Regions from separate parts of the Demequina pilifera genome, predicted to be linked through region 1. Evidence: predicted binding sites of a transcription regulator. Region 1 holds the regulator's gene; the other holds the start of a gene.
What was found. Region 1 encodes HspR, which represses chaperone genes until heat shock. Its sites were predicted from a motif close to AAGTTGAGTCNNNNNGACTCAACTT; they were not measured.
Positions count from the first base shown of each region.

Region 2: a site for HspR is predicted at 3,715-3,739, ahead of ACNI14_RS00775 (Hsp20/alpha crystallin family protein). Genes of this name have one in related genera too.

Region 1 is NZ_JBMDTW010000003.1:285,051-293,865, forward strand. It holds gene dnaK (molecular chaperone DnaK) at 1-981, shown strand, start outside; gene ACNI14_RS06620 (nucleotide exchange factor GrpE) at 1,047-1,649, shown strand; gene ACNI14_RS06625 (DnaJ C-terminal domain-containing protein) at 1,681-2,652, shown strand; gene ACNI14_RS06630 (heat shock protein transcriptional repressor HspR) at 2,719-3,144, shown strand; gene ACNI14_RS06635 (ATP-binding protein) at 3,357-6,755, shown strand; gene ACNI14_RS06640 (leucine-rich repeat domain-containing protein) at 6,967-8,815, shown strand, end outside.
Region 2 is NZ_JBMDTW010000001.1:172,308-181,122, forward strand. It holds gene ACNI14_RS00760 (AtzH-like domain-containing protein) at 1-1,533, opposite strand, end outside; gene ACNI14_RS00765 (acetamidase/formamidase family protein) at 1,526-2,623, opposite strand; gene ACNI14_RS00770 (YoaK family protein) at 2,739-3,443, shown strand; gene ACNI14_RS00775 (Hsp20/alpha crystallin family protein) at 3,793-4,239, shown strand; gene ACNI14_RS00780 (SDR family NAD(P)-dependent oxidoreductase) at 4,313-5,440, opposite strand; gene ACNI14_RS00785 (FAD-binding protein) at 5,458-7,110, opposite strand; gene ACNI14_RS00790 (TetR/AcrR family transcriptional regulator) at 7,170-7,739, shown strand; gene mgrA (L-glyceraldehyde 3-phosphate reductase) at 7,736-8,776, opposite strand.

The DNA of each region.
Region 1 (8,815 bases):
AAGGACGCCGGCATCAAGCTGTCCGACATCGACCACGTGGTGCTCGTGGGCGGCTCGACCCGCATGCCCGCGGTCTCCGACGTCGTCAAGGAGCTGACCGGTGGCCAGGAGGCCAACAAGGGCGTCAACCCCGACGAGGTCGTCGCCGTGGGTGCCGCGCTGCAGGCCGGCGTCATCTCCGGTGAGCGCAAGGACGTGCTGCTCATCGACGTCACCCCCCTGAGCCTCGGCATCGAGACCAAGGGCGGCGTGATGACCACGCTGATCGAGCGCAACACCGCGATCCCCACCAAGTCGTCCGAGGTCTTCTCGACCGCCGAGGACAACCAGCCGTCGGTGCTCGTGCAGGTCTACCAGGGTGAGCGCCAGTTCGCCCGCGACAACAAGATGCTCGGCACGTTCGAGCTGGGCGGCATCGCGCCGGCCCCGCGCGGCGTTCCCCAGATCGAGGTCACGTTCGACATCGACGCCAACGGCATCGTGCACGTGGGCGCGAAGGACCGCGGCACCGGCAAGGAGCAGTCGATCACGGTGACCGGCGGCTCGGCCCTGTCGAAGGAAGACATCGAGCAGATGGTCAAGGACGCGGAGGAGCACGCGGACGAGGACAAGAAGCGTCGCGAGGAGGCGGAGACCCGCAACAACGCCGAGACCTTCGCGTACTCGACGGAGAAGATCCTCTCCGAGAACGAGGACAAAGTCCCGGCCGAGACGGCCGAGGAGGTCAAGACCGCGATCGCCGACGTCAAGACGGCGCTCGAGGGCGACGACGCCGAGGACATCAAGGCCAAGCACGATGTCCTGGTCGAGAAGGCACAGAAGATCGGCGAGGCCGTCTACGCGGCCGAGCAGGCCGAGGGTGCGGACGGGGCCGAGGGCGCCGAAGGCACACCGACCGGCGACGGGCAGGAGTCCGCTCCCGAGTCCGACGACGATGTGGTTGACGCCGAGATCGTCGACGACGAGGACGACAAGAAGTAGCGACGCCAAGCGACGGATGCGGGCCACTCCCGCATCCGTCGCCGCGGCCGCTCACGGAGGCTCACATGACAGACGATAATCAGAAGCCCGACGACAACCCGGACGAGAACCCGGAGCCCGAGAACGGCGACGACAACGATTCGCTGGCCCAGGCTGAGGCGATCGTGAACGACGCCGCTGCCGACTACGACACCCAAGGCGGCGACGCCGACAAGGACGAGCAGGACGCAGCCGATGCGATCGACCGCGCCCAGCAGATGGCCGCGGCGCACCTCGCCGACCTGCAGCGGCTGCAGGCCGAGTACGTCAACTACCGCAAGCGCGTGGACCGCGACCGCGAGGTCGCGGGGGACGTGGCCGCCGCGAAGATGGTGGAGGCGCTGATCCCCGCGCTGGACGACATCGCGGGTGCGCGCGAGCACGGCGACCTCGACGAGGGCCCGTTCAAGGCCATCGCCGCCAAGCTCGAGGAGGCGCTCGCCCGGTTCGGGTGGTCGTCCTATGGCGAGGCCGGGGAGGAGTTCGACCCCCAGCTCCACGAGGCGCTGATGTCTCAGCCGTCGACCGAGGTCGAGGTCCCCACGATTCAGCACGTGGCCCAGCCCGGTCACCGGATCGGCGATCGCGTGGTGCGCGCCGCACGCGTGATCGTCGCGCAGCCCGAGTAACCCACCGACACCAGGCGAGAGGAGGCGTGCAGTGACGAGTCAGGACTGGTTCAGCAAGGACTTCTATTCGGCGCTGGGCGTCCCCAAAGACGCCAGCCCGGAGCAGATCAAGAAGGCGTACCGCAAGCTCGCCCGCGATCTCCACCCGGACCGCCACCCTGGGGACACGGCGTCGGAGAACCGCTTCAAGGAAGTGGGCGAGGCCTACGGCGTGCTGTCCGACCCCAAGCAGCGCCAGCAGTATGACGCCGTGCGGGCGATGGGCGGCGGCGGACCCCGCTTCCAGGCCGGAGGCGCCGGAGGGGCCGGATTCGAGGACGTGTTCTCGGGCATGTTCGGCGGTGGAGCCGGTGGTCCGGGTGGCGCCGGCGGAGCGGGCGGCCAGCAGTACCGGGCTCAGGGCTTCGAGGACATGCTGGGCAACCTCTTCGGGGGCGGATTCCAGCGAGGGCCGGTCAAGGGCACGGACATCGCCGCGACGACGGAGGTGACGTTCCGCCAGGCTGCGGAGGGTGCCACCATCACGCTGCGCACCACCACCGGAGACATCACCACTCGTCTTCCGGTAGGAGTGCGAGACGGTCAGAAGATCCGCCTGCGCGGCAAGGGTCGGCCAGGTCAGAGCGGCGGACCGGCGGGCGACCTGATCCTCACGGTCCGCGTCTCCAAGCACCCGGTGTTCACCGCCGAGGGCCGCAACCTGCGCGTGAAAGTGCCCGTCACGTTCGACGAGGCCTCTCTCGGCGCGACCGTCGAGGTGCCCACCCTCGACGGCACCCGCGTCAAGGTCAAGGTCGCCGCCGGCACGCCCAGCGGAAAGACGCTGCGCGTCAAGGGCCGCGGGCTCCAGGCCAAGGACGGCGTGGGGGACCTGCTCGCGACCATCGAGGTCGCGGTGCCGAGCAAGCTGGGCCGCAAGGCCAAGGAGATCCTCCAGGCCTTCGCCCTGGAGACCGCCCAGGACGACCCGCGCAAGGACCTGTACCGGGACGCGGCGAAGTAGGACGGCCGATGCGCGCATCGGCGATAGATTGATCGCACCGCAGGTGCGGCCAAGGAGGGAGGCGCCGTGGACAAGCCAGACGTCGACGAGCCCGTCTTCCAGATCTCCGCGGCCGCCGAACTCGCGAGCATGCACGCCCAGACGCTGCGCCAGTACGACCGACTGGGCCTGGTGATCCCCAGGCGACGCCCCGGGGGCGGCCGTCGCTACTCCCTGCGAGACGTCGCGACCCTGCGCCAGATCCAGCGAATGAGCCAGGACGAGGGCATCAACCTCGAAGGCATCAAACGCATCCTGGCGCTCCAGAAGCGGGTCGACCGCTTGGAGGCCGAGGTCGAGAAGCTGCGACCGCGCGCCGACACGGGTTCGCGCATCTTCGCCTCCGGGCCCACGGGCTCTGTCGTGATCGTCGAGCGCGGTCATCGCGCGCGGCGGGACGAGGGGCGCTCCTTGGTGCTGTGGCGCTCCGTGAACCGCGAGAGTCAGGACTGACCCCGCCACCCAGGACCGTCTGAACGGCCGACTCGCTGTCCACGCAAGCGACGCGGTCGCGTCGGGTCGTGGCGCCGGGAGCGCCTTCGCGTACCTCACCGTCCCCTCGCGCAGTGCCGGCACCTCGCGCACGCGGCCCGCGGCCGCGAGAACCGGCGCGCCCCGGCTGGGGGTTGAGTTGCGGCCACCCAACCTATAGATTTCGAGGACTGATGAGCGTCTCACCGGATCGCCGCGTCACGCCCGACGTCCTCCTGCTGGGGCCGATGCGGGTGCTGGTAGGCGAGCACGAATGCCCAGTGCGGGGCGGCAAGCAGCGGGCGCTCCTGGCACGGCTTGTGCTGAATGACGGCCGCGCGGTCTCCGTCGAAGCGCTCGCCGACGATCTGTGGAGGGGCGACCCTCCGCGCGACACCGCGCACGCCGTTCAGGCTCATGTGTCGCGACTGCGCGCGACGATCGCCGCGGACGTCGAGTTCGTCGATGGTGCGGGCTATCGCCTGGCGCGCGACAGCGTCGCGACTGACGCGCGCGCGTTCCTGAAGGCGAGCGAGCACGGCCGGGCGCTGCTCGATCAGGGTCGCGGCGAGGATGCGGTGGCGCGTCTCGACGAGGCCCTCGCACTCTGGCGCGGCCCCGCGCTCGGGGACCTGGCCACGGTCACTGGGCTGCGTCCGTTCGCGCTGCAGCTGGAGGAGAGGCGGCGCAGCGCCGTCTCCCACCGTGTCGACGCGATGCTGGCGTGCCACCGAGGCGAGGCCGTGATCGGAGAGCTGCGCACGGCTCTCGAGGCGGACCCGCTGCAGGAGCACTGCTGGCGACAGCTGATGCTCGCGCTGCATCAGGCGGAGCGCCATCGCGAGGCTCTGGCCACGTATCACTCCGCCCGCGAGGCCTTCATCGAGGAGCTGGGAACCGAGCCCTCGCCCGACCTGTCGGACCTCCACGTCGCGATCCTCCGTCGCGAGGTTCCCGGGGATCCGGGAACCCCCGCACCTCCGGCACGGCCCCGGGTCGAGCGCGCCCCCGACCAGGGATCGCTCGTCGGCCGCGACCACGCGCTGCAGCTGGTCGAATCGGCATGGCGCGAGAGCAACGCCGGGCTGCGGGTCGTGACCCTCAGCGGTGAGCCCGGCGTGGGAAAGACCCGACTGGCCGCCGAGTTCGCGTCGCTTGCGCGAGCCGCCGGCGCTCAGTCGCTGAGCGGCCGCTGCAGTCGGGACTCCGTCGCGCCGTATGAGCCGTTCGCGGACATCCTGCGCGCGTCTCTCACGAACGAGCACGCACGGGCCGACGAGAAGATGCGTCGGCACGCTGCCGGGCTCACGCGCGTGCTCGCCGACTTCGCGGAGGTCTTCCCCGAGGGCGCGGCGGGCGCCACGGCGCTGGGCGCAGACGCTGAGTACCGTTCGATGGATGCGGTCGCGGCCTGGCTGTCCGCTCGCGCAATGGAGCGACCGCTCGTCATGGTCATCGACGACCTCCAGTGGGCCGACGACCAGACGATGCTGCTGCTCCACCACCTGATGCGCAGCCCCCGAGGCATTCATGTGCTGATCATCGTCACTGTGCGCGATCCCCACCTCGTTCCGAGCACGGCCGCTCAGGGGGAGCCCCGTGATCTCCTACCGGAGCTCCTACGGCAGTCGGACGTCGTCACGCATGTGCCGTTGGAGACGCTCACCGACCACGAGACCGGGCTGCTGCTCGCACACGAGGTGGGCAGGCATGGCGAGCCCGCACCCTTGCCGGCGTGGGCCGAGGCCCACGTCCGGACCGCATCGGGCGGAAACCCGCTGTTCGTGGTCGAGCTTGCGAGGCAACTGCTGGCGGCCGCCCCCGCCTCACTCCAGGAGGTGCCGCAGACGCCGCCCGGCCTGCGCGACGTCATCGAATCACACGTGAGCGCCTTGCCGAATGGCACGCAGTCGCTGCTGCGACGGGCGGCCGTGATCGGGACGGAGTTCGAGTCTGAGATCCTTGCGCGGGTCTGCGACCAGGACCGGGACGCCGTGGACCGCGCGCTCGATCCGATGATCCGGGCGCGTCTCATCGCGCCTGTCGAGAGTGGCGGGCTCCGATTCGCCTTCAGCCACGACGTCGTGCGGACCGTGCTGTACGAGACGATGCCTCCGATGGAGCGCGCCCGCCTTCACACTCAGATCGCGGACGTGCTCGAGAGCAGGCCCGGCCACCACCGGCTCCACGAACTCGCGCATCACCATCGGATGTCGGATGACCCTCGCGCGTCGACCAAGGCGGCGCGCTGCCTGGGTGCGGCCGGCGTCGACGCTCTCGAGCGAGGTGCGCCCGCAGTCGCCGAAAGGGCGTTCACCGATGCGCTCGCGCTCATCGGGCCGGGCGAAGGCGCCGAGCGGTGCGACCTGCTGATCGGCCTTGGGCGCGCTCAACTCCACAGCGCCCGACCAGGCTTCAGGTCGACGCTGCTGGAGGCGGCGCGTCTCGCCGCGGAGCTCGCGGACCCGGACAGGCTGACGGCCGCGGTCTTGGCCAATAGCCGTGGGTGGTGGTCGAGCACCACCGAGATCGACCACGAACGGCTGGCCGGGATTGAAACCGCGCTGTCCTCGTGCGACCCGGACGATCTCGCCATCCGTGCTCAACTGCTGGCCGCATGGGCGACGGAGAACGTCCGTGATCCCGCCAGCCGCGACGATGTCCTGGACGCGAGCGCCAGCGCGCTCGCCCTGGCCGAGTCCTCGGGCGACACGGCGGCGCTCGCCCTGGCGCTGAAGTATCGCTTCCAGGTGACCTATGCACTCTTCGAGGAACCGGTGAACTGCGTGTTGACCGCCGAGCGGCTGCTCGACCTCGCTCGCCGCAGCGGCGACCGCGGGCTGCGGCTGGGCGCAGCGCTGTGCGTGGCGCAATCGACCATGCGCGTCGGTGAGTTCTCCGCTTCCGATCGCCACCTCACCCAGGCGTCTCAGCTCGCAATCGCCCTCAACCAGCCGCCGCAGCGTTGGCTCACCAGCGCATGGAGCGCTATGCGGCTCGTCGTCAGGGGACAGTGGGATGCCGCCGAGGCGCTGATCGCAGAGACCTACGAGTTCGGCACGCGAACGGAACAGGCGGACGCATTCACGTGGTTCGCCGGTCAGCTGTTCACCCTGCGGATGATGCAGAATCGCCTTCCGGAGATCGCCGATCAGGTGCATGCGCAGGTCGACGGCATGGCCGGCGCGATTCCCGCCTGGAGGGCGGCCCTGGCACTGACGCTGGTGCGAACCGACGCCCTCGACGACGCCGCGGCGATCCTCCACGACTTCGCCGGGCGGTCCTTCTCCCAGCTCCCTCAGGACATGCTGTGGCTCAATGGCATGTGCTACCTGAGCATGACCTGCGAAGTGGTGGGCGACCCCGCGACGGCCGCCGATCTCTACCGCGCCCTCCTTCCTCACGCCGGCCTGGTGGCGAACAACGGCACCATCGACGCCGGACCGGTCGACCTCCAGCTCGGCGTGCTGGCGCGGCAGGCGGGGGACGTGGACGCTTCCGCCCGCCACTTCCACGATGCGGCCGCGCTGTGCCGGCGCATCGACGCCCCCGCGTGGCTCGAGCAGGTGGAGAGCCGGCTCGTCGCGGCCTGAGGTGTGAGCGCCGTGTGAGCGCACCCTGTCACAGTCCGGTGTGAACCCATGCCACCACGCGACACGAGGAGCTGCGTTGACCTTCGCCACACGACCATCACGGCGGCCAGATCGACGGCACGGCGCCAGAAGGGCCGCCGCAATCGGCGCCGCCGTCTCACTGAGCATTCTCGCGGCTGCGCCCGCCGCGCACGCGGCGCCGGGGGACGAGGTGAACGTCCCGGACGCGGCGCTCCTGGCGTGCATCAACGATGAGCTGGGCGAAGGCCCCCCGCACCCTGCGACCGAAGGCGAGTTCGCGACGATCGCGTCGCTGGCGTGCACCGACGAGGGCGTGAGCGATCTGACCGGACTCGAGTTCCTCACGGGCGCGACCTCGCTGAACCTCAGCAACAACGACATCGACGATCTCACTCCCCTGGAGAACCTGCCGAGCCTCCAGACCTTGACTCTCAACAGCAACCCCATCACCGACGTCGGTCCGCTCTCCGGACTCACCACGCTCACGAGCCTCGACATTCAGAACGCGTCCGTGCTGGTCGACGTGAGTCCGCTCGCCTCCCTCACAGGGCTCGAGCAGCTGAGGATCCACGGGAACGACATCGTCGACGTCAGCCCGCTCGCGGGGCTCACCTCGCTCACCAACCTGTCGCTGTTCATGAATGGGATCACGGACATCGGGCCACTCAGCAATCTCACGTCACTCGAGCTGCTGGGCATCTACTACAACGACATCGACGATCTCAGTGCGGTCGAGAACATGACGGCGCTGCACACCCTGCGGGCGCAGTACAACGACATCACCGATCTCAGTGCGCTTGAGAATCTCACCGCGCTCACGGATCTCGGCCTGTCCGACAACGACATCACCGACCTCGCGCCACTGGACGACCTCGTGGCGTTGGAGCGGCTGTACCTGCAGAACAACCAGATCACCGACGTGGCACCGCTCCAGAACCTGACCACTCTCGAGACGCTGCGACTGCAGAACAACCAGATCTCCGACCTGACACCACTGTCCGGCATGTCGGCGCTGACCGACCTGACGCTCGAAGGCAACCGCATCAGCGACGCCAGCGTCCTCGGGGGGCTCGGGGCGCTCACTGACGTCGACGTCCATGACCAGGCAGTCGACGTGGGCGACGTGGCCGTCGGTGCGGCGGTCCCCAATGTGGTGGTCGGCTTCGACGGCTCGCCCGTGCCTCTCGACTCTCTGTACGACGCCGGCACCGACACCTTCACGCCCGATACTGCGGGGCCCGGCACCGTCGATTGGAACGGCGGCAGCGGCGACTTCTCCGGCACGCTGAGCTTCAACGCAGACACCACGGTCGCTATGCCGGACGATGCGCTGCGCGAGTGCGTGAACAACGCGCTCGGCCAGGCCCCCACCGACACGATCACGCACACTCAGGCCGCCGGTGTGGACACCATCGTCTGCCTGAACGCTGGCGTGGTCGACCTCACGGGCCTGGAGGCCTTCACGGGGCTGACCTCGGCGAGCCTGAGCAGCAACGACATCACCGACATCACCCCTCTCGAGAACCTCACGGGTCTGGAGACGCTGCTGATCCAACTGAACGACATCGAGGACCTGACGCCTCTCGATGGCCTGACCAACCTGGTGTGGCTGTCGCTGTACAGCAACAGCATCACCGATGTGTCGCCCCTGGAGGATCTGGCATCGCTCGAACGCCTGAGCCTGTTCGACAACGCCGTATCCGACGTCAGCCCCCTCGCATCCCTGCCGGTCATCGAGGAGTTGAACCTCGACTCCAACGAGGTCGTCGATGTGAGCCCGCTCGCCGGGCTGACCACGCTGCGCGATCTGGGGCTGGCGCAGAACTCGGTCTCCGACGTGAGCCCGCTGTCGGCGCTGCAAGACCTCATCTACCTGAGGGTCGAGGGCAACCGCATCGCGGACATCAGCCCACTCGCCGGGATCGGCGCGGAGGTCGACTACCGCAACCAGACCGTGAACCTCGGCGAGCTGGTGGTCGGGGAGCCTCAGGCGAACCCCGTGATCGGGCTCGACGGGCAACCCGTCACACTCGCGGCGC
Region 2 (8,815 bases), on a different contig from region 1:
GCCGTCGAGCTCGAGCAGGGGCACGGACAGCGCGGGCCGTCCGGTGATGCCCGCCACCGCCGTGATGCCGAGCGTCGCCTCGCGCACCTCCTGAAGCCGCTCGGGCGGGGCGTCGAGCGCAGGGGCGACGGAACTGGTCGCGGGCAGCAGCAGGATGTCGTCGCCGAGAGCGGCGTCAATTCTCTCGCGGGCCGCGCTCTTGGCCTCGAGCGCCTCCGCCTCTTGGCCCCCCGTGACCGATGTGGCCCACGCGAACCGCTCCGCCACATCGGCGGCGAGGGCGCCCGGGTGCGCCTCGACCCACTCCTGCCACGACCGAGCCGCCTCGGCGGACTGGGTGTACCGGAAGATGCGGAAGAGCTCGGCCGGGGCGGGCATGTTGACGGGCTCGAGCGACGCGAACACCCCGTGAGCCGCAAGGGCGTCGATGACGTCCGCCAGCCCCAGGCGCACGTCGGAGTCCGCGGCCTCGAACAGCGACGCCGCGACGACGGCCCGGTCGCTGGGGATCGAGCGCTGCTGGTCCTGGCGGAGGCTCGCGGCGGCGGCCGCGCGCAGGGTGGCCCCATCGCGTGCGAGCCAGCCCGGGGTGTCGTATGCGGGGGCCAGCGGCAGCGCGCCGGCCAGCGAGACAGCGCCGTGGGTGGGCCGCAGTCCCCACAGTCCCTGGTAGGACGCCGGAACCCGGATGGATCCCGCCGTGTCGGTGCCCAACCCGATGGTGGCGTGCCCGCTGGCGACCGCGGTGGCGGGACCCGACGAGGACCCGCCCGGGATGGCTCCGGGCGCGGCCGGGTTGGGCGGCGTCCCGTACGCACCGTTCTTGCCGGCGATCGAGTACGCGAACTGGTCGGTCTGCGCGATTCCCCGCACCGAGGCGCCGGCGCCGAGCAACGCGGCGACAGCATCGGCCGGCTCCTCCTCGACGGCGGACTCCGCAAGGTAGGCCGGGACCCCGGCGCCGATGCGGTGCCCCGGCACCGCGAAGACGTCCTTGACCGCGACGGTCTCGCCCGCGAGGGGGCCGTCCGCGGCCGCGGGCACGAGCGGGGATCCGAGCACGCGCCAGACCCGACCGTCCATCGCCGGCGGGGGTGCGCTGACGTGCGCGGCGGTGATGACCCACCCGCCCGGCGTCGCGCCCTCGTCGCCGCTGCGCTCCCACAGCTGGGTGACCAGGCCGCGCCCGCCCTTGTCCGGCGTGTTGACGGAGGTGACGTATGCGTGGGTGTCGGTGAGGGGGCGCACCTGGATCTCGGTCACCGTGCGCGCGGGCGCTCCCCCGCGCCCGGTGCGGAACCTGTCGATGCTCTCGCGCCCCACGAGGAGGCCGGCGCCGTCCCCGCGCATCACGTCGGGGCCCGTCGCGAAGTAGGCGCCCAAGAGGTCCACGTCGTCCGCCATCAGCGCGGCCTCGTAGCCCCAGAACGCATCCATCAGCTGCGGCGGCGGCTCGAGGCCTTCCGGGAGCTGCAGGATCGCCTGCAGGTCGCGAGCCGCGTCATGGGCCGGGTGCTCGCTGGACTCACTCATCTCGTACCGCCTCGAAGTCGCTGATTCGGATCATCGCGTGCACTCCCTGCACCAGGTCCACCACCTGGGAGATGCGGAAGTCCGTCGCGGCGCTCAGGTACGCGTAGGCCAGGTGCGCCTCCATGCCGTACCTCGCACTCAGGATCGCCACGGCTTGCCGCACGCACGCGCGCATGGCCTCGTCGAGGTCCGCGTCGAGGCCCGTGGGCATCAGGTAGTCAGCGGACTGACCGAGCGGGCCGGCCAACTCGCCGAAGGCCCTCATCGCCTCGCGCTGGGGCACCACGTCGAACCGCACCGTCGCACGCAGCGAGGCCTCGAGCGCCGTGAGCGCCACCTCGCCGTCTCCCTGCGCGAAGTGCGGGTCTCCTAGATAGGCCAGCGCGCCGGGCACCTGCACCGGCAGGTACACCCGGGTGTCGGCCACCAGCTCCTTGATGTCCAGGTTGCCGCCATGCGCACCTGGCGGCACCGAGTGCGCGCGCTCGTCGGTGTCCGTCGCCACGCCGATGATGCCCATGAACGGGGCGAGCGGGAAGCCGGTCGTCGGGCGCCCGCCGTCGCGGCCGGGAAGCCAGCCTCGCCACTGCCCCGCGGTGTCCGGGCCGATTCCCGTGAACACGCTCACGTTGTCCGGGCTCGACGGCATCTCTCCAGGCAGGGCGCCGCGCCCATGGCGATTCGAGATCACGCCGTAGGGCACGCGCGGGGTGAAGTCGAGCAGGTCCACCACGAGCAGGTCTCCCGGCTTCGCGCCGCGCACGGCGATGGGACCCGTGACGACGTGAGGGCCGTCCTCCTCCCCCCTGCCGCCGCGAGAGGCGAGCTCGGAGGCCTCGGCGAGGACCGCATCGGCGCTCACGCCGTGCCCCGCGAAGAACGCCACCGGATCCGACCCCTGATCGGGCAGCAGGCCCTCGTGAGACAGGGTGTCCACCACCACGGTGGCGCCGCGGTCCACCGTGAGGACGGGGGCGTCGTTCCTCGCGGGCAGGCGCCCCCACAGCGCGGTGTCCGTGCCGACGGGAAGGTAGGTCGCGCCGTCGGGCACTCCCTCGCCCCGGCGCAGCACCCCGGCGTATTCGCCCATGCTCACGTCTCCTGCCTGGTCGGTGCCCTACTCTTGTTCGAGACTACCGGCGCCCTGGCCAAGGATGGCTCCACCGCAAGCGCGGTGCGGGGCCATTGAACACGAGGAGGCCGCCATGCGTGACGCCATGCGACGAGACGTCGCCCGCACTCATCTGCTGCTCATGCTCGCGCTGACGTTCTCGACGGGCGTCATCGACGCGGTGGGGTACCTGGGCCTCGACCGCGTGTTCACGGGCAACATGACGGGCAACGTGGTGATCCTCGGCATGGCGCTCACCGGGGTCGACGACCTGCCCGTGCTCGGCCCCGTCCTCGCGCTCATCGGCTTTCTCGTGGGTGCGGCGATCGGCGGGCGCACGCTGCGCACCTTCGATGCCGGCTGGTCCAACAAGACCACGCTGCTGTTCTCGTTCGTGGCCGTCACGCTCATCGCCTCCGCCATCGTCGCCACCATCGAGTCGGAGCCGCCCCACTTCCTGGCCTTCTCCGTCACGACCGCGCTCGGACTGGCGATGGGCCTGCAGGCGGCCGTGGCGCGCCACATCGCGGTCAAGGACATCACCACCGTGGTGGTGACGTCGACCATCACCGGCCTGGCTGCGGACTCGTTCGCGGGTGGGGAGGGCCTGAACTTCTGGAAGCGCCGCATGGGCGCGATCCTGCTGATCGGCGCGGGCGCATGCGCCGGTGCCCTGCTGCTCACCATTCACATCGCCGTGGGCATGCTCGCGAGCGCGCTCATCACCGTGGTCGTCACGATCGTGGGGCACGTGTCCAAGCCCCAGCCCGGCGACCTCGCCGAGGCCACCGGCCTGTAGCGCCCGCACCTGCCCCGCCCGCGCATCGGCGGCTTCACGCCACAGCGTCCTGCCCGCTCAGCGCTCGCTTTCAGCCCGGCTGCGGCCAGTTCTGCACACACCGGTGACGTATGCGGCATGTGCGACACCAGTGCAACCCCACCGGCCCCGCACGTCCCTTGCGTCACGGCCGTGTGCAGAAGTGGCGCCCGCAGGACGGCGGTGACGCGCGTGCCGATCTCCCTCAGCGAACACGCTCTTTTCAGAGTTGCGCGGCCTCGACTCAAGTCTTAACATGAGTGGTATCGGCTCAACTTTGCAGCCGACGCCGTCGGAAGGCGGTGACATGACACTTTTCAGGAGGTTCACCATGGCACGAGAGGTCACTCGTCAGACGGTCCCGGCGACGGCTCAGTCGCTGTGGCAGGACGACTTCAACCGGATGGTCCGCCAGTTTTTCGGAGACTCCGACGCGTCGCTCGCGGGCGCCTTCAGCCCCGCCCTCGACGTCGAGGAGAACGAGGACGGCTTCACCCTTCACGTCGAGCTGCCGGGCGTGACGCCCGACCAGGTGGACGTGTCCATCGAGGAGAACGTGCTGACCGTCGCCGGCCAGCGCGACTTCTACTCCGACGCGAACGCGGACGGATTCAAGCGCATCGAGCGCCGGTTCGGCCGGTTCCACCGCGCGGTGCGACTGCCCGACCGCGTCGACCCCGAAGGGATCGAGGCGGCGTACCGGGACGGCCTGCTCACCATCACGGTGCCCAAGGCCGAATCCGCCAAGCCGCGCCGCATCCAGGTCGCCACGGCGTAAGCCGCGCCGACATGCTCAGGGCCGGGCCCGCCCCCACGGCGGCGCCCGGCCCTTTGCTGTGCGTCGACGGCCCCTACACCGCCGACCACCCGCCGTCCGAGGGCAGGATCGCGCCGTTGACGTTGTGACCGTCATCGGACAGCAGGAACGTGATCGAGGCGGCGAGCGACTCGGGGCCGACCGGCGTGGGCATCGCGCCCATGGCGGTGCGGATGCGCCTGCCCCCGAGCTCCGAGTCGAAGCTCGCCTCGATTCCGGTGATGACCGGCCCGGGAGCCACCGCATTCACGCGGATGCCCTGCGGGCCGTACATGAACGCGCTGGACTTGGTGATGCCCACCACCGCGTGCTTGGACGCTGTGTAGGCCAGGCCAGCCGCAGAGCCTCGCAGCCCCGCCTCCGAGGTGATGTTGACGATCGACCCCGCGTGAGCGTCCAGCATCGCGGGAATGACCGCGCGTGACAGCTTGAACAGCCCCGTCGCGTTGACCGCCATCACGCGGTCCCAGACCTCATCGCTGACCTCGTGAAGCGGGGTCATGTTGTCCATGATCCCTGCGACGTTGGCGAGACCGTCGATCCGATCACCCGCGGCGGCCACGATGGCGTCGACGTCGTCCTGTTCCGTGACGTTGGCCACCACCTTCACGATGTCGGCGCCCGGGTTCTCGGCGACGAGCTCCTCGAGTCCGGGCTCCTTGATGTCCACCGCGATCACACGCCCGCCCTCACGCGCGATGCGTGAGGCAGTGGCGCGGCCGATTCCGGACCCCGCGCCCGTCACGATCACCGTCTTGGCCGCGAAGCGGCCCTCGGTGATCGACTCGACGAACTCGGGCAGCTCGATCTCCTCGTCCTCACCGGCGCCCTCGGGGGCCGATGCGCGGGCCGGGTCGGCGGGGGCGCTCGCCGGGTCGTAGGCCTCCGCCTTCACGACGAGCTGCGCGATGGCCTCATCGGTGAACTGCCCCTTGCTCATGGGGATCAGCCTCTTCATGGCGAACCCGCGCACGGGCTTGAGCTGCGACTCGTCCGAGCCCGCCTCCGCGAGCATCGCCCGCAGCACGGGCCCGCCCTGGGGATGCGCCAGCCAATCCTTGATCTTGGTGTCCCCGCTCAGGCCCGTCGAGCCTGGCCGGGCAGCGGCCTCGGAGTCCTCAGGTGCAGTCGTCTGGTCCTTGTCGTTCTTCTTGCCGAACATGTCGTTCTCCCTTCCGCTCAGGCCTTCGCGGCAACTCGCTGCGCGGCATGCCGCGCGCCCAGGTAGCCGAACACGGTGGCCGGGCCGATGGTCGATCCCGCGCCGGGATACGTCCGACCCATGACCGCTGCGGTGGTGTTGCCCGCCGCGTAGAGGCCCTCGATGGGGGCTCCGTCGGTGTCGAGCACGCGCGCGTGCTCGTCGGTCAGGAGTCCGCCCTTGGTGCCCAGGTCTCCGGGAACGATCATGAAGGCGCGGAACGGCCCCCTCTCGATCGGCCCGAGGTTGGGGTTCTTCAGCGACGGGTCGCCGTAGTAGTTGTCGTACTTGGTGCGGCCGCGCTCGAAGTCCTCGTCCACCCCGTTGCGGGCGAACTTGTTGAAGCGCTGAATGGTCGCCTTGAACGTGGCCTTGTCGAGCCCGAGCTTCTCCGAGAGCTCCTCGAGCGTGTCCGCCTCGACGACGCTGCCGGCTTCGCGGAGCTTCTTGAGCCCCCGCATGGCCGTGGAGTTGAGATACCGCTTCTGGTGGCGGCGGTCGGTGATCATCCAGCTGTGGATCGCGGGCACCGTCTTGTCGCGCTCCAGAATCGCGTGACCCACGTCGATGTAGCTCGCGGACTCGTTCACGAACCGCTCGCCCGTCTGGTCGACGATGATCGAGTACGGGTTCGACCGCTCGTTCACACTGAAGCCCACCTCGCCATCGGTGGCCACCATCGACGCGCCCCACCAGGCATCGTCCATGAGCGCCACGTCGGCGCCCGCGTCGATCCCCACCTGGATGCCGGTGCCCATGTCGCCTTCGGGAGCCGAGGTGTAGCCCTCGATGCCATGGTGCTTGAGGCGCCACTCCTTGTTGGCCGCAAAGCCGCCCGTGCCGAGCATGATGCCGGCTCGCGCCCTGATGCGCACCGTGCCATCAGGCGACGCCACCTCGGCGCCCACGGCGACGCCCGCATCGTCCTTGATCACGCGGGTGATCGGCGTGTTGAGGCGCACCTCGACGCCCGCCTTCTGCACGGCCGCCATGAGATGGCCGGCGTACGCTCCGCCGAGGCCGTAGAGGCGCTTGCCCGACAGCAGGCCCTTGAGCGTGCGACCCACGAACTGCGCGCCGCGCCAGAAACCGCTGGCAGAGGACCAGGCGCGGGACAGCAGCCACACGTCGTCCGTCTTGACCGGGATCGGAACCATCGCGCGCGACTTGGCGAACCAGTCGCCCAGACGCTTGGAGTCGAACGGTTCGGTCTCGATCGCGCGACCGCCGTCCATGCCGCCAGGCTTGTCGGGGTAGTAGTCCGGATAGTCACCGCTCAACGCCCACTTGATGCCCAGGCGCTTCCACTCGTTGTAGACGACCGGCACGGTGTCCACATAGGCCTCGCGGCGCTCCTTCGAGCTTGCCGGACCCACGTCGCCGATCACGGCGTCCATGTACGTCAAGACGTCCTCGCGGGAGTCCTTCTTGCCAAGCTTGCCCATGTCGGGGTGATTGGGCATCCACAGCCCGCCGCCGCTGATCGCGGTGGTGCCGCCCCATTTCTCGGTGCTCTCGACGATCAGGACCCTCAGGCCCGCGTCCGCTCCGGCGATCGCGGCGCTCATGGCCGCCGCCCCGGATCCCGCGACCAGAAGATCGACCTCTTCGTCCCACGTCTGCTCTGCCATCGGTGTGCCTCCCTTGCACTCGATTCCGGACAACGCTGTCCGGTCTCTACTCTATTCCTATGGCCAACCAGACCCGGACGAACCGCGGGCCGAGCGCTGGGCCCGAGAATCGCGCCGCGCTCATCGCCGCGGCTCGCACCGTCTTCGACGAGCGCGGCATCGATGCGCCGCTGTCCGCGGTCGCCAAACGCGCCGGCGTGGGTCAAGGCAGCCTGTACCGACACTTCCCCGACCGGATCTCCCTCACGGTGGCGGTGTTCGAGGAGAACCTCGCCGAGATCGAGCTGCTGGCGAACCGGCCGGGCTCGACGCTGCGCGACGTGCTCGACCTCGTGACGCACCAAGCCGAGGCGGCATCGGCATTCATCGAGACCATCGCCGTCGCGAGGGCCGATGCGCGGGTCGCCGGGTTCGACGCGCGACTTCGCGCGGTCCTGGCGAGCAAGCTCGCCAAGTCTCCGGACCGCGACGCCCCGGGGGCCTCGGTCGACGACCTCATGCTCGCCGTCGGCATGGTCGCCATGGTGGTGAGCCAGGCTCCGCGAGACGAGCGCCACGCAGTCTCCGAACGCGCGTGGCACCTGCTCACTCCCGGGCTTTGGGGCGGCGCCCCCGCGCGCCGTCCCTAGAGCGAGCCCTTGCGAGCATCGGCCCACAAGTCGACCCCCGCATCGGTCGCGTGCTCGTCAATCGCGGCCAACTCACCATCGGTGAAGTCGAGTCGGGCGAGCGCGGCCACGTTGTCCTCGAGCTGGCGCACCGAGCTCGCGCCCATGACGATGGATGTGACGCGGGGATCGCGCAGCGTCCACGCGAGCGCCATCTGGGCCAGGGACTGACCGCGGGAGTCCGCGATGTCGTTCAGGGCTCGCAGGCGGCGCAGCACGTCGTCGGTGAGCCAGTCGCTGTCGAGCGACGATCCCTCCGCCGCGCGCGACCCCTCCGGGATGCCGTTCAGGTACTTGTCGGTGAGCATGCCCTGCGCGAGCGCGGTGAACGCGATCACACCGGCTCCCACCTCGTCCGCGGCGTCGAGCAGCCCCTCGTTCTCGACCCACCGGTTGAGCATGTTGTAACTGGGCTGGTGGATCAGCAGCGGCGTGCCGAGGTCGCGCAGCAACGCGGCCATCTCGCGCGTGTGATCCGCGTCGTACGACGAGATGCCCACGTACAGGGCCCGGCCCGATCGCACCGCCGTGTCGAGCGCCGCCGCGGTCTCCTCGAGCGGGGTCGTCGGATCGAACCGGTGAGAGTAGAAGATGTCCACGTAGTCGAGGCCCATACGCTCGAGCGACTGATCCAGGCTCGCAAGCATGTATTTGCGGCCTCCGCCTCCCTGCCCGTAGGGGCCCGGCCACATGTCCCAGCCGGCCTTGGTCGAGATCACCAGCTCGTCGCGGTACGGCTTGAGGTCGCTGTGCATGATCGCACCGAAGTTGCGTTCCGCCGAGCCGTGCGGGGGGCCGTAGTTGTTGGCCAGGTCCATGTGGGTCACACCCAGGTCGAACGCCTTCGTGATGATCTCGCGCTGCGTCTGCCGCGGCCGGTCGTCCCCGAAGTTGTGCCACAGCCCGAGCGAGAGGGACGGGAGGTCGAGTCCGGAGCGGCCGCACCGGCGGAACATCATCGGGCCGTCGTAGCGGTCAGGGTCGGCGACGTACGTCATCGTGGGTCTCCTCAGGCTGGTGTGGTGGCTCCACCCTCA